DNA from 4 places in the Streptomyces sp. NPDC006140 genome. Region 2 is predicted to be linked to each of the others. Evidence: riboswitches for the same ligand, from Rfam matches in the RefSeq annotation. Region 2 holds a riboswitch; each other region holds the start of a gene.
What was found. Region 2 has a riboswitch for cobalamin ahead of ABZ386_RS05630 (ABC transporter substrate-binding protein). Riboswitches for the same ligand answer to the same signal wherever they lie in the genome.

Region 1 (5,181 bases), on a different contig from region 2:
GGCAAGGTCCAGATCACCCTGACCCCGGGGCAGGTGGGCGAGAACACGGTCCAGGCCCTGGTGTTCGCCTCCGACAACGGCGTCTCCACCGTGCCCGAGCTACGGCTCACCTTCACCCAGCGCGCCCAGAAGATCGGCCCGCTCGACGCGAAACTCGCCAACCGGGGCGGCTACTGGTGGACCGACAGCCTGCAACTGCCCATAGCAGGCACCTGGACCATGCAGCTCACTGTGCGCACCAGCGACGTGGACCAGGTCACGGTGTCGGACACCGTGACCATCCGGGAGCTGCCGACCCGGTCGACCGCGCCCTGACCCAGCCGGTCGTTCCGCAGAGCTCCCCGCGCGACCCTGACGCCCTCGAACGCCGGGTGGCCCCTGGAAACTGCCCAGGGGCCACCCGGCGTAGGTGCCTCGGCCTGTTAGGACACTGCCCTCACACCCGCTCCGGCACTGGGTGCGGTGACCGCCTTTCGGGTCAGGGCCCGCTCGGCCAGAAAGCCGAAGAGCAGTCCGAAGGCCGCCCACAGCACGGCCTGTACGCCGATCGAAGCGAGCCGGAACTCCCAGAGGTCGCCGGCCGGGAAGCCCTGGGGAACGTTCTCCCCGGACGGCAGGAAGACCATCGCGACAGCAACCAACGCGACGAAGGCAACCCCCGCGGCGATAGAGGCATTCCAGTTGCCCCACGCCGGAGCCAGGCGGCGGCCGAGCAGGACCGCGGCGATCCCCAGCAACACGCTCAGCGCGATCATCAGGAAGTACAGGATGGTGCGCTTGTCGAGCGTGTCGGGGTTGCCGACAGCGGGCGGGTTGGCCGGGTACTTGAGGATCGGAACCAGGTAGACGGTGAGGAATCCGGCGAGCGCCGTCAGCGCCGCCGTCGCCCGGGCGCCGAACCGGCCGATGCGGCCCAGGGCGAAGCAGAAGGCGAGGGCCGCGATGCCGCCGATGGCGACGCCGAAGACGAGGACGCCCGTTGCGAGCCCGGCCGTCGACTGCACGGACCTGCTGACCAGTTCCTCCCCGCCCTCGTGATGGGCGTTGGCCTCCTCGAAGGCGATGGCCGCATCCACAGGGCCCTCGCCCACCAGGTAGGCGAAGACGAAGGCGAGCACGCCGGCGCCGAGGCCGGCGAGCATGCCGCGCACCAGAAGGGTGCGTATGGTGACGGAGTCCATCGGCGTGTTCCCCAGTTCTCAGTGGCAGGGGAAGCCGAGCAGGTGACGTCCGTCGTGCACCCACTCGTGCACGCCCTCGCCGGAGAACAGCGCGGTGGCGCCCTGCTCGGCGCCGACGAAGTACAGCAGGACCAGCATCAGTACGCCGAAGAAGACGGCCCAGGGAGCGATGGCCCTGAGCGGCAGCGGTGTCGCGGCGGACGGGGCAACGGGGGCAGGGGCGGCAGTGGACTGCGCCATGGCGAGACCTCCTCGGGAACACGCGTCCCGCAATCGTGTGGAGCACTCGACGACGGCACCGGGTCTGACTCACCAAGCCCCTGACACCTCGTCAGGGGCCGTGGAACACAGTGGCGCGACCGTGCCGGACTTGCACCGGGCTTCCGCAACGCCGTCGTCCTTGTCGCTCCAGAGCGTACGGGCAACCGGTGATCCGGCCAATATGGCCTGCACCACCTACCATGTGCCGGTCCCTGGCAAACCCTGGAGGGATTCCTCGTGACCATCCGGTTGATGCTGCTGTGCGCCCCCGTGCCCTCGGGGCGGGAGACGCGCTTCGCCGACGGCCCCCTGGACGAGCGGGCCGTACAGCAGGCGCGCGCGGCGGCCGGGGCCCTGCCCGCGACCGGCGTCCGGTACACCGCGCCGTCACAGCGATGCCGGCAGACCGCCCAGGCCCTGGGGTGGGACGCCGCAGTGGAACCCGCCCTGTGCGACATCGGCGTGGGCTCCTGGCACGGTCGCACGCTCGATGAGGTCGCCGCCTCCGACCCGGCGGGGCTCGCCGCGTGGATGACCGACCCGGGCGCGGCGCCGCACGGCGGCGAAACCGTGGCCGACGTGTGCACGCGCGTCACCGCCTGGCTCGACACGCTGCAGGGCGAGTCCGGACCGGTTACGGCAGTGGTCGAGCAGGCGGTGACACGCGCGGCGGTGGTGTCCGTACTGGGCGCTCCGCATGCGTCCTTCTGGCGGATCGACATACCGCCACTGACTGCGGTGCACCTCACCGGCCGGGCGGGCCGGTGGAACCTGCGCCTCGGAGCCGCCATGTCCGCGGGCGCCTGAACCCGCCTGCGGGACAGGGTAATTGGGCCCCGCAGGCGAGTCAGGACTCGGTCGTCAGCCCTGCGACGAGGCGGAGCGACGGCGTGCCAGCCACCATCCGCCACCGCCGAGGACGAGCAGGGCCACGATGATCCCGCCGATGATCAGGCCCGTGGACGAGCCGTCGTCCTCCTCGGCTGCTTTCTCCTCGGCCTGCGGGGTCGCGGCCGGTGACGTGGGCGCGGTTTCCGACTGCGACGGGCTGGGCGTCGGGCTCGCGGTCGGGCTCGGGCTGACCGGCGTGGCGCCCGGTGCCGCTGCCTTGAGCTTCAGCACGGGGGCGGGCTGCCCGGGTTCCTCGCCGCCGTCCGGCAGCTCGATCCAGCGGGAGACCTTGCCATCGCTGTAGGTCTCGAGGGTCTTGAAGGCGAGCTCCTTGGCGTCCGGGAGCTGCCGGACCTTGATCTTGTGTTCGGCGTCGACGCCGGCCTTCAGTTCAGGGCCGCCGACGGTGTAACCATCGCTGATGGTCTTCAGCTTCCAGCCCTTGGGCGCCTCCTCGAGCTTTACGTCGGCGGGGTCGATGCCCTTGGGCAGGACGACGCGCAGCTCGGTGAAGCCGGCGGAAGCGGACTCCGCCTCCGAGACGAAGCTCAACGTGACGTTCTCGGCGAGGGCCTGCGCCTTGTCGGCCTCGACCTCGGCGTGGGCGGCGGCCGTCCCGGTCGCGGCGAGGGTGGCCGTCAGCGCGGCCGCGCCGATGACGGCGATACGGCGGGATGCGCGAGCGGCGAGGTGGTGCGTGGGCATGCGAATGCTCCTTGCTGATGAAGCCGGGCGGCCGAAGCCGGCCCCGGGGGAGGGATAGCCGGAGGGACGTTGGCGTGTCCCGGTGGTCCCCTGCGCACCAGCGCGTGTTGAAGAGCTCGTGTCCGTAAGGCGGCCGAGGGCTCGAAGCAGCCGGACAGCCGTACAGCGGGCGGTGCGAGACATACGCCGGTCATGAGACACGGTCTCGCCCAGGTCGCGACGGCGGCCATGACCCGGCGCACAGTGCGGGCGGCGATGCACGCCGTCGCCACGGCCGCGTCGGCCCGGTGCAGCAACCAACCCGCCGCCAGCGCGGCGACCACATGCGCGGCCGTCATCGCCGTCGAGGCGTGATGCCACGCGTGCCCGTCACCCTGCTCCATCGCCGGCTGGCCGGCATGTCCCGCCCCCGCGTGGTGAGTGCCGCCCGCCTGGGTCAGCCCGGCGTGCAGCACCCCCTGCGCCGCCAGGGTGCACACGACGACCGTGGGCAAGGACAGGCGGCGGCGGGCCAGCGGCCAGACGGCGGCGAACTGCGCCACGGCGAAGGCGGTCACCAGCCGCCACGGCACCGAGCCGTCGGCGACGGCGTGATGCCCGATCGCCGCGAGCACGCTGCCGGCCAGAGCGAACATGCCCGCGCGCACGCACGCACCCGCCCACCCGGACGGCACGCCTGCGGTCCCGGTGTCGGTCGCGGTCACACGATCACCTGGCACGGTCGCCCATCATCCTCCCCGGCACGCGCCCCTCAGACCGCTTGGCGGATCGCCTCGGCCAGCCGGTCGGGCGTGCGGGTGGACAGGTAAAGGTACGGAGTGGGGTCGTCGGGGTCGATGACCTCGACGCGGACCGCGGTGGTGATGTAGCTGCGAAGCATCATGAAGGCACGCAGGTCCGCTTTGTGCGTGCGCCAAGCCCTGGCCTCCTCGCCCTGAAGCGCCTGCGCCTCGCCAAGCGCCTTCAACGGGATGCGGGCGTCGCCGACGACCAGGAGATCGGTAGTGATGCGGATGCGCATCGAGCCCTGAGAGCTGACGTAGCTTCCGGCCAGGCAAGTGCCGGCAACCATCGCGATGAGCGCGGGGATCAGGCCGTAGGGCATGAAGACCAGGGCCATGGAGATGCCGAAGGCAACGGCGATGGCCCACCAGGCTTTGGGCGCCGTCAGGCGTTCGTCGTAGGCGAGTGCCTTGTTCGTGGCCACTGCGTTCACCTTGTCGTATACGTCGGGGGTGGCGGGGCTGTTCAGGGCGGCCGTCACAGGGGGAGGAATGCGCTGGCGCGCGGCTGGTATTGGAGGGTGGCGCCGGTGTCCACCTCGTAGAACCAGGCATGCAGACGCAGCGAGCGGTCGGCCAGCCTCGGTGTGACGCACGGGTAGCCGCTGAGTACGTCGAGTTGGCTGACGATGTGCCACTGGCCGGCGCTCGTCTGTACGGACGGGTCGCCCTCGTCCAGGGCTGCGTCCGTGATCTCGCAGTGGGAGTGCCCGCACACGATGATGTCCGTGACGTCGAGATCGCGGACCGCATGGTCGATCGTGCGGGACTCACCCGTCGGCTTCTGGGGATGGAAGCGGGGGATCAGCCCGCCGTACGTACGCAGCTCGAAGAGATCGCCGGGGCGGCTGCCGGTGAGCAGGGCGGGCACGATCCGGGCGTCCGAGCAGGAGACGAACAGCGCTCGTGGTCTGCGGCCATGCGTGCGGCCGCCGAGGTCGAGGCCGTGGGCCGCTGCGCGGGCGGGGAAGACCCTGGCCTGATCAATGAGGTATTGCATGAACTCCGGTGTTCCCTCGCATCAGTCGGACAGCCTCATCGTCGATGAGGGTCTTGAACGCCTCGTAGGAGCCGGGAGTAGCGACCATCTTCCCGTCGAAGAAGAAGGTCGGGGTGCCCTGGACTCCCAGGCCGAGGCCGTCGCGTCGGTTGTCCTGAACGTGCCCGGGCACCTCCGGATCCGCGAGCGCGGTGTCGAACTTCTTCATGCCCAGGCCGAGTTGCTTCGCATAGCCGCAGAAGGCGGATTCCTTCCGGTCTTGCGTTCGCCCCATTCCTTCTGGGTGATGAAGAGCTTGTCGTACATCTCCTCGAACCTGCCCTGTCGGGCGGCGGCTTCGGCGGTGCGGGCGGCGAGTTCG
Region 2 (5,181 bases):
CCACCACAGCGGGATGTTGCCCCGCCCGCCGAAACCGCCCTGCCATGAGATCACGCCCATGCCGAGCAGGTAGACCGGAAGCCACTGGGCGGCCCTGAAGTCCATCCGGGGTGCGTCGGGCAGGTCCTTGCTCTTGGCGTAGAAGGCATAACCGCCGAGCAGCACGTAGCCGAGGACGATCGCCACGCCGAGCCGCCAGAGGACGTCCCAAGTGGCCCAGTAGATGACGAGGTTGGCCACCACGAAGGACAGCGGGGCGATCAGCTTGCCGCCGGGGAGGCGGTAGGGGCGTTCGTGGTTCGGCAGCCTGTCGGTGAAGACGCCGTACGCCAGGGGGGCGCCCGCGTACATCAGAACGCTGGCCGAGGTGATGAAGCCGACCAGCTTCTGCCAGCTCGGGAAGGGGAGGAAGCAGAGAACACCCGTCACGAAGGAGAGGATCAGGCCGAACCACGGCACGCCGCGTGCGTCGACCTTCTCGAACAGCTTCGGCGCGTAGCCGTTCTTGGAGAGGCCGAAGGAGACGCGGGAGGTGGCGGTGGTGTAGATCAGGCCGGTGCCGCCGGGGGAGACCACGGCGTCGAGGTACAGCACGACGCTCAGCCAGCCCAGGCCCACCAGGGTCGCCAGGCCCGCCCAGGGGCCGTCGATGCCCGGGAACTTGAGGTCGGCCCAGCCGTGCGCGAACGTGCTGTGGGGCAGCGCGGCGATGAACACGACCTGGAGCAGGACGTAGATGATCGCACCGATCGCGACCGAGCCGAGGGTCGCGCGCGGCAGGTCGCGCTTGGGGTTGCGGCTTTCCCCCGCGAGCTGGATCGCCTGCTCGAAGCCCAGCAGGGCGAAGATGATGCCGCTGGTGCTGATGGCGCTCAGCACACCCTTGGCGCCGAGCGGGGCGAAGCCCTCCGAGGTGAAGTTGCCCGGGTGGAAGTTGCCCACCGCGACCACGAAGATCGCGGCCAGCGGGACGGCGATCTTCCACCAGGTGGCCGCGCTGTTGGTGTGCGCCAACACCTTCACGCCGAGGAAGTTGACCGCGACGAAAACGGCCATCAGGAAGACAGCGACGATGAGACCGCTGGTCGTCAGGGTGCTGTCCTTCTGGTGCAGGAAGCCCTTCGCGAAGTCCCAGTGGCCGGCGTAGCCGATCATGGCCTCGACCTCGATCGGGGCCACGGTCGCCGCCTGCAGCCAGGCGAACCAGCCGAACGACATGCCGGCCAGGCCGCCGAACGCGTAGTGCGGATAACGGGCCGTGCCGCCCGCCACCGGGAACATACCGCCGAGCTCGGCGTGCACCAGCGCGAGGAGGACGATGGCGACGGCGCCGATCACCCACGAGATGATCGCGGCCGGACCGGCCATCATGACGGCGTTCTTGGCGCCGTAGAGCCAGCCGGAGCCGATGATGGAACCGACGGAGGCCCACATCAGCCCGATGAGCCCGACGTCCCGGCGCAGTCCGCCCGGACTCCCCTTCACCCCCGGTACCGCATGGTCGACGCTTACCATATTCTTAGGGGCCTCTCATGAAATGAACAGAGCGTTCAGCGTGCAAGAGGCCGTCAGGCTAGGAATCAATTGCCGACCGGCAGAAGACTGTTGCCGTGCATTTGACCGCGCACGGGGATTTCCTGGAGAAAGCTTCAGGAAATCTGTACGGGGAAATCAGGGAGCCGTTAAAGTCTCAGCCCAGTCGGGGGATCTCGATGGCCGGGCAGCGGTCCATCACCATCTCCAGACCCGCCGCGCGGGTCCGGTCGTACGCCGCCTCGTCGATGACGCCGAGCTGGAACCACACCGCCTGCGCGCCCTTCGCGACCGCCTCGTCCGCGACGGCCCCGGCGAGGTCGCTGTTCACGAAGACGTCCACGACGTCCACGTCGAAGGGGATGTCCGCCAGGCTCGCGTACCCCTGCTCCCCGTGCACCGACTCGGCCTTCGGGTGCACGGGCACGACGCGCTTGCCGAAGCGCTGGAGCACTTCGGCGACGCCGTACGCCGCGCGCTGCCGGTTCGACGACAGGCCCACCACGGCCCAGGTGTCGCCGAGCTCGGTGAGGATCCTGCGGACCGTTGCCTCGTCGCCGTACACCGGCGGCCTCCTCGGGAGTCGCGGAAGAGCTGCTGCCCGCACAACGACGCAGGGTGCGCGGTGATTCCCCGAGGGCCCCGTGATAGCTTGCCGAGGCCAGTCGAACCCATGTACGTGGGTCAGGGAATCCGGTGCGAATCCGGAACTGACGCGCAGCGGTGAGGGGGACGGGCGGGGCCTCGGCCACTGGACGGCGTGTGTGACGTCCGGGAAGGCGCCCCGCACCGGACGAACCCGAGTCCGAAGACCTGCTGGCGGCCCCCGCGGCCGTTTCGCGGCGGGGGAGCACCGTACGACCGGGCTCCGCGATCGAGCCCTCGACGACTGAGGACTGGTTCCCCGTGCCCCTCGCCCGACCCGCCCGTGCCGCCGTCCTGCTCGCGGCCGGCTCCCTGCTCCTGACCGGCTGCGGCGACGCGAAGCCCGCCCCCGCGAAGGCCGCCGCCGTCACCCTCGACAACTGCGGCCGCCAGGTACGCGTCGAGGCCCCGCCGCGCCACGCCGTCTCCCTCAACCAGGGCACCACCGAGATCCTGCTCTCCCTCGGCCTCGCCGACCGCCTCGCGGGCACGGCCACCTGGACCGACCCCGTGATGAAAGGACTGGAGAAGGCGAACGCCCGGGTGCCGCGCATCGCCGACGACAACCCCTCCTTCGAACGGGTCCTGGACACGGACCCCGACTTCGTCGCCGCGTCCTTCGTCTCCACCCTCGGCAAGGGCGGCGTCGCCACCCGCGAGCAGTTCGAGAAGCTCGGCGTGCCCACGTACGTCTCCCCGTCCGACTGCGCCGGCAAGGACAACTCGGGCGACGGCGACGGCGCGCGCGACAAGGTGCTCGGCATCGACACCGTCTACGGCGAAATACGGGACCTCGCCACCGTCTTCGGGGTACCGGAACGCGGCGACAAGCTGGTCGCCTCGCTCCAGCGGCGCATGCGCGAGGCCACCTCGGGCATCGACGCCTCCCACGTCACCCTCCTGTACTGGTTCGCCAACTCCGAGTCCCCCTACATGGCGGGCTGCTGCGGAGCGCCCGGCATCATCACCCGGGCCCTCGGCGCGAAGAACGTCTTCGACGACACGCACGAGGAGTGGCCGCAGGTCAACTGGGAGACGGTCGCCGACCGCGACCCGGACGTCCTCGTCATCGGCGACCTGACCCGCAGGTCGCAGACCGCCGAGTCGGCCGCGAAGAAGATCGCCTTCCTGGAGTCCAACCCGGCCACGAAGAACATGGACGCGGTCCGGCACAAGCGGTACGTACTGCTCAGCGGGCAGGCCATGAACCCGACCATCCGCACGGTCGAGGGCGTGGAGCAGGTCGCCGCCGGACTGCGCGAGTTCGGGCTCGCGAAGTGACCGTGCGCGGCCTGGTGCTCGGTACCGGAGGGGCCCTGTTGCTGGTCGTCTCCGTGGCCCTGGCGATCACCGTCGGTCCGGCCGACATCCGGGTCGCGGACGTCTGGTCCGTCGTCGCGGCCCACCTGGGGCTCGGCACCTCCGACCTGACGCCGATCCGGGACGGGATCGTCTGGCAGCTGCGGCTGCCGCGCACCCTCCTCGCGGCCGTGTGCGGAGCCGGACTCGCCGTGTGCGGGGCCGTGATGCAGTCGCTGCTGCGCAACCCGCTCGCCGATCCCTTCGTGCTCGGGGTGTCCTCGGGCGCCTCCACCGGCGCGGTCGTGGTCGTCGTGCTCGGCGTGGGCGGCGGGGCCGTATCGGTCTCCGCCGGGGCGTTCCTCGGCGCCCTGCTGTCGTTCGCGCTGGTGCTGCTGCTCAGCCACACCCTCGGCGGCACCACCGACCGGGTCGTCCTGGCGGGCGTCGCGGCCATGCAGCTCTTCTCCGCGCTCACCTCCTTCGTCGTGATGACGGCCGCCGACGCCGAGACGACCCGGGGTGTGCTGTTCTGGCTGCTCGGCTCGCTCGGCGGCGCGGGCTGGACCGACGTCCGGCTCTGCCTGGCCGTCCTCGCCGTGGCGCTCGTGGTGTGCCTGTCCCACGCCCGTACGCTCGACGCCTTCGCCTTCGGGCAGGACGCGGCGGCCGCGCTCGGGGTGTCCGTGGCCCGTACCCGCCTGGTGCTGCTGTGCGCCACGGCCCTGCTCACGGCCGCGCTGGTCAGCTCGGCCGGGGCGATCGGCTTCGTCGGGCTGGTCCTGCCGCACGCCGCCCGGGCGCTGGCAGGCCCCGGCCACGTCCGGCTGCTGCCGGTCACGGCCCTGGCCGGCGCGGTGTTCCTGGTGTGGGTCGACACCCTCGCCCGGACCGTCCTCGATCCGCAGGAGGTGCCGGTGGGAGTGGTGACGTCGCTGATCGGGGTGCCGGCGTTCGTGGCGGTGCTGTACCGGACGCGGAGGGCGCGATGAGCGAAGTGCCCCAAGTGGCTCCCGCGGAAAGCGGGCTCCGCGCCGACCGGGTGGGCCGCCGGGCCGACGGGCGCCTCATCCTCGACGGAGTCGTCCTCGCACCCGAGACCGGCTCCACCGTCGGCCTCCTCGGACCCAACGGCTCCGGCAAGTCGACCCTGCTGCGGCTGCTGGCCGGGCTGATCGCACCGACGGCCGGAGTCGTCACCCTCGACGGCACGCCGCTGGGCGACCTGCCCCGCCGTACGGTCGCCCGCCGCCTCGCGGTCGTCGAGCAGCAGTCGGACACGCAGGTCGAGTTGAGCGTCGAGGACGTCGTACGGCTCGGCCGGGTGCCGCACCGCCGTGCCTGGACACCCGCCTCGGCCGGCGACGAGAAGGCGGTGCGGGCCGCCCTGGAGCGCACCGGCCTCGCCGACCGGGCCGGCCAGCCCTGGCAGACCCTCTCGGGCGGCGAGCGCCAGCGGGTGCAGATCGCCCGCGCGCTCGCCCAGGAACCCCGCGAACTCCTCCTGGACGAGCCGACCAACCACCTCGACATCCACCACCAGCTCGACCTGCTCGCCCTGATCGCGCACCTGCCCCTCACCACTGTCGTCGCCCTGCACGACCTCAACCTCGCGGCGATGTACTGCGACCGGGTCGTCGTCCTGAGCGCGGGACGGGTCGTGGCGAGCGGTACTCCGGGTGACGTCCTCACGGAGGGGCTCAT
Region 3 (5,181 bases), on a different contig from region 2:
CCACGGTGTCGGTGACGAAGTGGGCGAGCGGGTCCTGGCCGACCGTGCCCACCACGTCGGCCAGTTCACGCGGCTTGTGCGTGCGGGTGTCGCGGCCGGCGACCGTGACCCGGCCGCGCAGGGTGCCGCCGGTGAAGTGCGGGACGAGACCGCTGACCGCGCCCAGGACGGTCGACTTGCCCACCCCCGACGGGCCCGCCAGGAGGACGAGTTCGCCCTCGGGGACCTCGAAGTCGACGCCCCGGACGGTCGGTTCGGCGGCCCCGTCGTACGTGACGGACACATCCTCGAAGCGGATCACGACGGCTCCTTGGGGTCGGGGGCGGCGAACGCGGGCAGCAGGCCGAGGAGGACGGCCCCGGCGGGCCAGACGGGCAGAGTCGGGGCGACGAGCGGGACCACACCCGGGTGCAGGGCCGCGGGGTCGCGCACGGAGGCGAGGGTCAGCAGGGCCGCGACCGCCACGCCCGAGGCGACGACGAGCCAGGCGCGCAGGTCCCAGCGGTCCGGGCGGTAGCGGGTGCGCAGGGAGCGGCGGCCGCCGACCTTCAGGCCCGCGAGGGCGGCGGCGAGGCCGACGAGGAGCACAGGGACGCCGTAGCTGCCGCCCTCGGCCGTGAGGAGCCCGTACGTTCCCGCGCAGACGCCGAGCAGGCCGCCGAGGGTGAGGGCGGCGGTGGTGCGGCGTACGGCGGCGGGGACTCGCGCGGTACGGCCGTAGCCGCGGGCGTCCATCGCGGCGGCGAGGGAGACCGAGCGCTCCAGGGCGCCCTCCAGGACCGGCAGGCCCACCTGCAGCAGGCCCCGTACGCCCTGGTCCGGGCGGCCGCGCAGACGGCGTGCTGCGCGCAGCCGCTGGACGTCGGCGATGAGGTGCGGAGCGAAGGTGAGCGCCACGACCACCGCGACGCCCATCTCGTAGAGCGCCCCCGGGAGGGACTTGAGCAGGCGGGAGGGGTTGGCGAGGGCGTTCGCGGCGCCGACGCAGATGAGCAGCGTGGCCAGTTTCAGGCCGTCGTACAGGGCGAAGACGAGGGCCTCCGCCGTGACCGCGCCGCCGAGGCGGATGCCCTGCGCCCAGGCGGGCAGGGCGACTTCGGGGAGGGAGAACAGGGTGTGCGTGCCGGGGATGGGGGAGCCGAGGAGCGTCGCGAAGAGCAGGCGGATCAGCAGCACGGCGAGGGCGAGTTTGACGAACGCTCCGTAGGAGCGGGACCAGGGGGTGTCGGGGCGGCGGGTGGCCACGACGTACGCGGAGACGGCGACGAGGAGGGCGAGCAGGAGGGGGTTGGTGGTGCGGGTGGCCGCGGTACCGAGGGCCAGGGCCCACAGCCACCAGGCGCCGGGGTGGAGCGACCTACCCACGCCGGCGTACCTGCCAGACCGCCGCCCCGCCCAGGAGCGCCACCACCGCGATGCCCGCCAGCAGGCCCAGGGACGGGCCGTCGTCCGGCTGTTCCTTCTTCTCCGCCGCCGGCCTCCGCTGCTTCTCCGACACCTGCTCGCCGCAGCCCCGCTCCGGGTAGCCCGAGATCGCGCACAGCAGGGCGTTCGTGTCGTAGCGCAGCGGCCCGGCCACCGCCGCCAGGGCCTGTGCCGTCGTCGCGTCGGGGGAGACCTGGGCGCAGGCCGTTCTCGCGGAGGGCGGGGTTTCGCCCTTGGGGGCGTCCGCGGGGGTGCCGAAGTCGAGGAGCAGGGCGACGCGCTTCCGGCCGTCCCTGGCCGGCGTCTTCCCGCAGATCGACGCGAAGTCGGCCGTACCGCGCGGCCGGGCCGCATCGGAGGAGTCCTCGCTCACCGCGAACCGGAAGCCCTGGACGTCACCGTCCGAGGGGCGGGCCATGGACGGGCCCTGGGTCGCGTAGACCCAGCGGTCGCCGTCGCGCTCCCAGAACGACCAGTACCGGTAGCCCGCGGCCTGCGCCTGCCCCGCCCCCGCGCACAGCAGGAGCGAGGCCAGCAGGAGGACAACGGCCCGGCGGATCACAGCTGCTGCTTCCGGCGGCCGGTGAACAGGAACCCGATGCCGATCCCGGCGACGAGGCAGACGCCGACGTACCACCACACGCCGAACACGGAGTTGGAGTCCTGCTTCTCGTCCTTGGCGTCCGCGTCGGCCTTTGCGGCGCCCTGCGGGGCCGGGCCCGTCGCGTTCAGCTGCTTCACCAGGTCCGCGCCGCCGAAGTCGCGCGGGTCCGTGCCCGTCGCGTGCGCGGCGAGGATCAGCTGGGCGTAGGCGGCGGGACCGTTCTGGGCGGCCCAGCTCGCGGCGTTCTTCTCCAGCCAGCGCAGGGACTTCTCCGCCTGCGCGGTGTCACCGTGCGCGGCGAGCGCGACGACGGCGTCGGCGGTGTTGCCGTAATCGGGCTGCGGCTCGGCACCCGCCAGGGCGGACATCAGGTGGTCGTCGTCCTTGCCGAGGGCGGACGTGAGATACGCGGCCCCGTTCGCCGCCGCCTGCTCCGGCGTACGCGGCTGCGCGCACGCCGCGTCGGACTTCCCGCCCGGCTTCACCACCATGCCCCGGCCCAGCGCGCCCAGCACCCCCGCCGCCGTGGCGTCCGCGTTGGCGGTCAGCTCGCCCTTCTTGTCCGGCTGGAACGCGAACGCGCCGTCGCCGTCCCCGCCGCAGGGCAGCGCGAGCTTCAGCAGCGCGTCGTAGGGCGACTTGCCACCCTTCTCGACCCGGTCCGGCTTCTCGCCCACGGCGGTGAGCGCGCCGATGACGACCGACGTCGAGTTGGTGTCGCTGGCGCCGCCCGCCGCGTAGCCCCAGCCGCCGTCCTCGTTCTGGACGGACTTCAGCCAGTCGACGGCCTTGGCCGTGACGTCGTCGTGGCCGCCGAGCGCGGCCAACGCCTGCACGGCGGCGGACGTGGCGTTGGTGTCGAGCATGGTCTTCGCGTCGCACGCCGTGGCCGGGTCGGGCCGGTACGAGGCGAACCCGCCGTCCGCGCACTGCTGGCGCACCAGCCACTCCACGGACTTCGCCGCCGGCTTCACCCCGACCGTGTCCTGCGCGAGCAGCGCGAGCGACTGGCGCCAGACGCCGTCGAACTTCGGGTCCTTGTCGCCGTACAGGGCGGAGGGGAACGCCTGGGACGGCGAGGGGGACGGGGCGGCGGTGGCCGGCGCGGCGGCGCCGATCACGGCGACGGCGGCCAGGACCGCGGCGCTGCGGCGGACGTTCATGATCGGCGGGTGCCTCTCCCTGTGGGGGAGCCGGGCAGCACGGGACACCCCGGCGGCTCGGCTCCGTATACCTCGACGGTGCCGTGCACCGGCGGGCTGCCGGGCACGCGAGCCGGTCACGAACCGTACGGGGCGATCCGGCTCACCGCCGTGGGCCGGCGGTTTCACGGTTGCGGGTCAGCGCCGGAATTGCACCGGCTTCCCCCCGTACGGGTGTGATGACGACCCGCTCACTGTACCCGCACGTAGGAAACCGGCCGAGGGCGCCGGGTGGGCGGCGGTAGCTTCGACGCATGCCGACCACACCACCGGGGAAGCTGCTCGGCTCCGGCCGCCGCGCCGACGTCTACGAGATCGACCAGGCGTGGGTGCTGCGCCGCGAGCGGGAGGGCGGCGGCGACGCGGCGGCCGAGGGCGCGGTGATGGCGCATGTGCACGCCCACGGCTACCCGGTTCCCCGGGTCCGCCCGTCCGGTTCGCGCACCGACCTGGTGATGGAACGGCTCTCCGGCCCGACCGTGCTCCAGGCGTGCCTCGCGGGCACCCTGGACGGGACGGAGGCGGGCTCGCTCCTCGCCCGGCTGCTGCGCGAGCTGCACGCCGTGCCCGCGCTGCGCTCCACCGACCCGGCCGTCCGCGTCCTCCACCTGGACCTGCACCCGGAGAACGTGATCCTCACGCCCGACGGCCCCCGCGTCATCGACTGGTCCGACGCGGCGGAGGGCGACCCGGGCCTGGACTGGGCGGCGTCCGCGGTGGTCCTCGCGCAGGCCGCCGTCGCCGGCGACTCGCTCTCGGCACTCGCCGAGGTCATGCTGACCGCCCTCCTCGCCGGTCCGTCGCCGCTCACCCGGCCGGCCCTGGCCGAAGCCCTGCGCCGCCGGGCCGCCAACCCCACCATGACCGAGACGGAAGTCGAACTCCTGGGAACCGCCGAGGAGTTGATCCTCTCCACGGCGCGGACAAGCTAACGTTGGCCTTCCCGACCACACGCAGGAGCGTCCATGACCGACCAGGCGGAGAACCCCGAGCAGGAGCCGTTCCCCAAGATCGACACCTCGGTGCCGCACTCGGCCCGGATCTGGAACTACTGGCTGGGCGGGAAGGACAACTACGAGGTCGACCGGGTGGCCGGTGACGCGTTCCGCGACATCTTCCCCGGCATCGAGACCGGCGCCCGCGCCGCCCGCTACTTCCTCGCCCGCGCCGTGCGCCACCTGGCCGCCGAGGAGGGCATCCGCCAGTTCCTCGACATCGGCACCGGGCTGCCCAACGTCGACAACACCCACCAGATCGCCCAGCGGGTGGCCCCGGAGAGCCGGATCGTCTACGTCGACAACGACCCGCTGGTCCTGGCCCACGCCCGCGCGCTGCTCACCAGCACACCCGAGGGCGTCACCAACTACGTCGACGCCGACCTGCGCGAGCCGGGCACGATCATCCGGGAAGCCGGGAAGACGCTGGACTTCGACCGGCCCGTCGCCCTCATGCTGATGGGCATCCTCGGCCACATCGAGGACCACGACGAGGCGCGCTCCATCGTGCGGGAGCTGGTGGCCGCCCTGCCCTCGGGCAGCTACCTCGTGAGTTACGACTCCACCGACACCAGCGAGGACTACGTCAGGGCCATCCGGCAGTACAACGACGGCGGTTCGATCCCGTACATCCTGCGCAGCCCCGAGCAGATCGCGCGCTACTTCGACGGTCTGGAACTGCTCGAACCGGGCGTGACGTCCTGCTCCCGCTGGCGGCCCGACGCGGAGGCGCTCGGCCTGCCCGCGGAGGTGCACCAGTACGGCGGTGTCGCCCGCAAGGGCTGAGCTGTCAGGCCTCCTGCTGGGCCGTCAGGTCTCCTGGAGGAGGCGGTGCAGGATGGTCGGAGTCTCGTCCGGTGGCTCGGCTTCGACCACCAGCCGGTTCATGGCGTCCCAGTAGCGCTCGATCTCGGCGGGCCGGTCGGGATAGAGGGCGGTGGTGAGCTTCTCGAGG
Region 4 (5,181 bases), on a different contig from region 2:
CTCACCGAGTTCGAACCCGTCTTCGATGCGGCGGACTTCGTCCGGGCGGGCCGCGACCTGTTCGTCACGCGCAGCAACGTCACCAACGCGATGGGCATCGAGTGGCTGCGCCGCCACCTCGGGCCGGGGTACCGCATCCACGAGATCGAGAGCCGCTGCCGCACGCCCATGCACATCGACACCACGTTCGTCCTGCTCGCGCCCGGAAAGGTGCTGGTCAACCCCGAGTACATCGACGTCGACCGGCTGCCCGGCATCCTGGACTCCTGGGACGTCCTGGTCGCCCCCGAGCCCGACCCGATCGACGAGCGGCTCCTCAAGGTCACCTCGATGTGCGGCAAGTGGCTCAGCATGAACGTGCTGATGGTCGACGAGCGGCGGGTGATCGCCGAGCGGCACCACACCGGCATGCTGCGCGCGCTGGAGAAGTGGGGCTTCGAGCCGATCCCGTGCGACCTGCTGCACTACGCGCCGTTCGGCGGCTCGTTCCACTGCGCGACGCTCGACGTCCGCCGCCGCGGCTCGCTCCAGTCGTACTTCGACTGACCGGCGCGCCCTCCTCGTCAGCCGCCGCTCCCGGCCGCCCCCAGCCGCTGTCCCGCCGCGAGGGCGGCCAGCTCGTCCGGCGTACGCGGGCCCGGCGCCGACTCGGTCAGCACGCCCTGAGCCCGGAGGAGTTCCGCCGCGGCGGCGCCCCACGGCAGCCGCAGCCCCGCCTCCCGGAGGAGATCGGTGCGGGCCAGTGCCACCGGCGCGGGCCCGGTGCGCACGCCGGACGGGGTGAGGAGCGCCGCGTCGTCGGCCCAGCGCAGGGCGAGATCGACGTCGTGGGTGGCCATCACGACCGTGGTGCCCCGGGCGCGGAGCCCGTCGAGCGTGCCGAGGAGCCGTTCCTGGCCGTCGGGGTCGAGCCCGGCCGTCGGCTCGTCGAGGACGAGGACCCGGGGCCGCATGGCGACCGCGCCGGCGATGGCGGTCCGCTTGCGCTGCCCGTAGGAGAGCAGATGGGTGGGCCGGTCGGCCAGGGCGGCGATGTCCAGGGCGTCGAGCGCCTCGGCCACCCGCGCCCGCACCTCCGCGTCGTCCAGGCCGAGGTTCAGCGGCCCGAACGACACGTCCTGCTCGACGGAGGCCGCGAACAACTGGTCGTCCGGGTCCTGCACCACCAGCTGGACGGTCGTCCGCAGCCGGGTCAGGCCCCTGCGGTCGTACGTCACCGGCTGCCCGTCGACCGTCAGCCGGCCCTCGCGCGGCCTCAGTCCGCCGCTGAGCAGCCGCATCAGCGTGGTCTTGCCGCTGCCGTTGCGGCCGAGCAGCGCGAGCGCGCGCCCCTCGCGGATCTCGAAGTGGAGGCCGCTGAGCACGGCCGGGCCGTCCTCGTAGGCGAAGGACGCGCCCCGCAGGGCGACCAGGGCGGCCTCGCTCATGTCAGCGGCCTTTCCAGCACGAAGGTGAGGACGGCCAGCGCCGCGAGGAGCGCGCAACTGGCCGTGGTGAAACGGACGGAGACCCGGGCCTCGGGCACCAGGACGCGCAGGGTGCCGTCGTAGCCGCGCCCGGCGAGACCGGCCTGGAGGCGGGCCGCCCGGTCGAAGGCCCGGACGAACGCGGTGGCGCCCAGCCCGGCCAGGGACCGCCACTCCGCGGCCCGGCTGGTGTGCCCGAGCCGGGCGGCCTGGGCGTCCCGGACGCGGCGCACGGAGTCCAGGAGCAGGAAGCTCATCCGGTACGTCACCAGCGCGACGTCGACGACGGGCGCGGGCACGCCCGCCCGCACCAGGCGGGGCAGCAGGTCGGACATCGGCGTGGTGAAGGCGAACAGCAGCACGCCCAGGGAGGCCGCCGAGGTGCGCAGCAGCAACTCGGCGGCCCGCACCGGCCCGTCACCGGCGAGGGAGACGAAGCGCCCCGGCCCGCCGACCTGGACGAGCAGGGTGAGCGCGCCCGTCACGCAGAAGCCGAGCGGCACCCGGTAGGCCCGCCACAGCCGCCGCCCGGGCACACCGGCCGGCCCCAGCAGCAGGGACAGCGCCGCCACGAGCACCAGGGCCGCGCCCGGCCAGGGCGGCAGCGAGACCGCCAGCACGGTGAGGCCGAGTCCGAGCACGGCCTTGTCCACGGGGTGGCGGCGGCGCCAGCGACTGCCGTGCGCCGCCGCGTCGATCGGCAGCACGCGGCTCAGGCCCCTTCGGCCGGGGACTCCCCGGGGACGCCCACGGCACCCCCGTCAGCGGCCTGTTGACGGGCCGCGGCCCGTTCCTCGCCCTGGCGGCGGCCGCGCCGCAGGCCGAAGTAGTAGGCGAGGACCCCCGCGCCGATCGCCGCCTGGAGGGCGAACAGCGCCGACTCGATCTCCCCGGACGGCGGCTCGTACAGCGGTGAGAACCAGGGCTCGTAGCCCGGGTCCAGCTCGGTGATCGCCGTCTCCGCCTGGGCGTCGGCGCCGGTGAACGGTTCCTTCTTGTGGTCGCCGAGGCCGAGCGCGAGCGGCAGCACGGCGAGCGCGGCCACGGCGAGCAGCAGCACCAGGTTGATCTTCGTGTTCCGGCTCATCGGGCCACCGCCTCGGTGCCGGTCCGCGACCGCTTCCCGGCGAGGAGCACGCCCAGCCGGGTCAGTTCGCCCTTGCTGGACTGCATCAGCAGCCGCATCACGAGGACGGTCAGCAGGCCCTCGCTCACCGCGAGCGGGATCTGTGTGACGGCGAAGATGGAACCGAACTTGCCGAGCGCGCCGAGGAATCCGCTGCCCGGGTCGGGGAACGCGAGCGCCAGCTGCACGCTGGTGACGCAGTAGGTGGTCAGGTCGGCGACGAACGCCCCGCAGAACACGGCCGCCATCAGCGGCGCGTCGTACCGCCGCAGCAGCCGGTAGACCGCGTATCCGGCCCAGGGTCCGACGATCGCCATGGAGAAGACGTTGGCGCCGAGCGTGGTGAGGCCGCCGTGCGCGAGCAGCAGGGCCTGGAAGAGCAGGGTGATGGTGCCCAGCACCGCCATGATGGGCGGGCGGAACAGGATGGCTCCCAGCCCCGTGCCGGTGGGGTGGGAGCAACTGCCGGTGACGGACGGCAGTTTCAGGGCGGACAGGACGAACGTGAAGGCGCCGGAGGCACCGAGGAGCAGTGTGCTCTCGGGGTGCTCGCGCACTTCACGGGTGAGCGACCGGACTCCGTGGACGACGAACGGCGCCGACGCGACGCTCCAGGCGACCGCGTGCGCCGGAGGCAGGAAACCCTCGGCAATGTGCATGGCTCAGCAGACCCTCTCCAGCACCTCGTGGATGGTTGACGCGCCTTGGCCGGTCTCCTGGCTGACGGGTACCACCGCCCGTGCTCCGCCTTCCCGGGTCCTTCAGGACCCAGTGGCTGCCCGTGAGGGCCGGAGCCGGACTTCCCGATTCACAGTGGCGAGGGCCGCACCGGCATCACACCGGATTTCCCGTTCACCAAGGCGTGGTGACAATAAGGCCGGGATAAGGACGATGACAAGCCACGCAGGGGGCGCGTGAGGGGGCGCCCGCTCGCACACCGGCGCATGACGCCGCGGATCCACGCGAGACGGACGGCGCCCCGGCCGTCGGAGGGCGGGCCGGCTCCGGGACGGGGGCACCCCGGCCGTCGGAGGGCGGGTCGTGTCAGTCGTCGCCCCCGTCGTCCCCGTCGTCGTCGCCGTCCCCGACCGGCCGGACGTGGCGCGGGATCTCCTGCCGCGGCTTCTCCGCCTTCTCCGGCGCGCCGGTGGCCGCCTCCTGCGTGGGGGCCGCGGGGCTGGGGGTCGGCGAGGGGGCGGCCGGGGCTGTGGACGGAGTCGTGGCCGGGGTGACATCGGCCACGGTGCCGGCGGTCGGAGCGGTGGCCGTCCCCGGGTCGGAGGAGAGGGGCGAGGCCGGGCCGTCGGCGGGGGTGGCGGCCGGGCTGCTCGCGGACGGTGACGCGTCCGGTTCCGTGCCCTTGGTCGCCGTGTTGTCGGGGGAGAACCAGAGCATGCCGGCGAGCATCGCGGCGACGAAGAGGGCCGCCGCGGCGATCGTCGCGGCCGCTCGGTGGTTGCCGAGGCCCCCGCGGGGCGCGGAGCGGCGGCCACGCCCGGCCTGGGGCGTACGGGTGGTGTGCAGCGAGGGGGCGCCGGGCAGCGCGTAGGTGGTCACGCTGCGGGGCTCGGCCGGAGCGTACGCTCCCGGCGCGGCGGACGGCACCGGGGACGCGGCCTCCGGCAGCGGCTCGGGCAGCCCCCGCCAGGCGCCGCCGGCGAACCACTCGGCGGCCTGCTGGGCCGAGGGCCGGTCCTCGGGCTGCTTGGCGAGGAGCCCGAGGAGGTAGTTCTCGAAGGCCGGCGGCAGCCCGGCGACCCCCAGTTCCCGGGGCGGCACGGGGGCGCTGTCGAGGTGCTGGTGGAGGAGTGCGACGGCGGTGTCCGCCTGGAACGGCGGTCGGCCGCTGAGGAGCTGGTAGAGCACGCACCCCAGGGAGTACATGTCGGAGGCGGGCCCGGCGGGCTGCCCCAGGGCGCGTTCGGGCGCGAGGTAGAGGCCGGTGCCCACGATCTGGCCGGTGGCGGTGAGCGCGGCGCCGGGATCGTCGAGGAAGCGCGCGATGCCGAAGTCGCCGATCTTCAGGGTGCCGCCCGTGTCCAGCAGCAGGTTGGCGGGCTTGATGTCGCGGTGGACGATGCCCTGCGCGTGCGCGGCGGCGAGTCCCGCGGCGGCCTGGGCGGCGAGGTCGGCCACCCGTCCGGCCGGGAGCGCGCCCGACGCGGCCAGCACCCCGGCGAGGCTGTCGCCCTCGACCAGCTCCATCACCAGGTACAGCCGGTTGTCGTACTCGCCGAAGTCCAGCACACCGACCAGGTTCGGGTGGTTGAGGCGCCCGGCGGTCTGGGCCTCCAGGCGGAACCGGGAGGCCGCCGTGGCGTCGGTGTCCTGGGGCAGCAGCAGCTTGACCGCCACCGCTCTGGCGAGCGTCTCGTCGTACGCGCGCCAGACCTCTCCCATTCCACCGCGCCCGATCTCAACATCCAGCCGGTAGCGGCCCGCTAGCAGCACTCGTCCTCGTCTCATGCGTGTGGGAAGGTTGCCGCAGACCGAACTCCCCGCGTTCGCACGGGGATTGGTGGGGGGTGCCGCAGCCGACCCAGGATACTGGCGCCGGATGATCAGTGTGTTCCTCGGCGGTGATCCCGG

Region 1: another riboswitch for cobalamin. It lies ahead of ABZ386_RS38245 (CbtB-domain containing protein); the one in region 2 lies ahead of ABZ386_RS05630 (ABC transporter substrate-binding protein).
Region 3: another riboswitch for cobalamin. It lies ahead of ABZ386_RS02550 (prenyltransferase/squalene oxidase repeat-containing protein); the one in region 2 lies ahead of ABZ386_RS05630 (ABC transporter substrate-binding protein).
Region 4: another riboswitch for cobalamin. It lies ahead of ABZ386_RS20065 (energy-coupling factor ABC transporter permease); the one in region 2 lies ahead of ABZ386_RS05630 (ABC transporter substrate-binding protein).

The regions. Positions count from the first base shown of each region.
Region 1 is NZ_JBEXTS010000023.1:41,729-46,909, reverse strand. Features, by position in the region: gene ABZ386_RS38255 (copper resistance protein CopC) at 1-315, shown strand, start outside; gene ABZ386_RS38250 (CbtA family protein) at 423-1,181, opposite strand; gene ABZ386_RS38245 (CbtB-domain containing protein) at 1,200-1,421, opposite strand; cobalamin riboswitch at 1,463-1,627, opposite strand; gene ABZ386_RS38240 (histidine phosphatase family protein) at 1,680-2,249, shown strand; gene ABZ386_RS38235 (DUF1775 domain-containing protein) at 2,304-3,038, opposite strand; gene ABZ386_RS38230 (hypothetical protein) at 2,972-3,742, opposite strand; gene ABZ386_RS38225 (DUF3093 domain-containing protein) at 3,790-4,245, opposite strand; gene ABZ386_RS38220 (carbonic anhydrase) at 4,299-4,820, opposite strand; gene ABZ386_RS38215 (DsbA family protein) at 4,804-5,094, opposite strand; gene ABZ386_RS38210 (hypothetical protein) at 5,025-5,181, opposite strand, start outside.
Region 2 is NZ_JBEXTS010000002.1:91,028-96,208, forward strand. Features, by position in the region: gene ABZ386_RS05620 (APC family permease) at 1-1,515, opposite strand, end outside; gene ABZ386_RS05625 (CoA-binding protein) at 1,691-2,098, opposite strand; cobalamin riboswitch at 2,179-2,369, shown strand; gene ABZ386_RS05630 (ABC transporter substrate-binding protein) at 2,440-3,459, shown strand; gene ABZ386_RS05635 (iron chelate uptake ABC transporter family permease subunit) at 3,456-4,469, shown strand; gene ABZ386_RS05640 (ABC transporter ATP-binding protein) at 4,466-5,181, shown strand, end outside.
Region 3 is NZ_JBEXTS010000001.1:535,391-540,571, forward strand. Features, by position in the region: gene ABZ386_RS02535 (ATP-binding cassette domain-containing protein) at 1-301, opposite strand, end outside; gene ABZ386_RS02540 (energy-coupling factor transporter transmembrane component T) at 298-1,365, opposite strand; gene ABZ386_RS02545 (SCO2322 family protein) at 1,358-1,987, opposite strand; gene ABZ386_RS02550 (prenyltransferase/squalene oxidase repeat-containing protein) at 1,984-3,192, opposite strand; cobalamin riboswitch at 3,305-3,437, opposite strand; gene ABZ386_RS02555 (phosphotransferase) at 3,486-4,163, shown strand; gene ABZ386_RS02560 (SAM-dependent methyltransferase) at 4,197-5,012, shown strand; gene ABZ386_RS02565 (helix-turn-helix transcriptional regulator) at 5,037-5,181, opposite strand, start outside.
Region 4 is NZ_JBEXTS010000007.1:173,734-178,914, forward strand. Features, by position in the region: gene ABZ386_RS20045 (amidinotransferase) at 1-546, shown strand, start outside; gene ABZ386_RS20050 (ATP-binding cassette domain-containing protein) at 564-1,427, opposite strand; gene cbiQ (cobalt ECF transporter T component CbiQ) at 1,424-2,173, opposite strand; gene ABZ386_RS20060 (energy-coupling factor ABC transporter substrate-binding protein) at 2,179-2,553, opposite strand; gene ABZ386_RS20065 (energy-coupling factor ABC transporter permease) at 2,550-3,251, opposite strand; cobalamin riboswitch at 3,281-3,467, opposite strand; gene ABZ386_RS20070 (serine/threonine-protein kinase) at 3,637-5,058, opposite strand.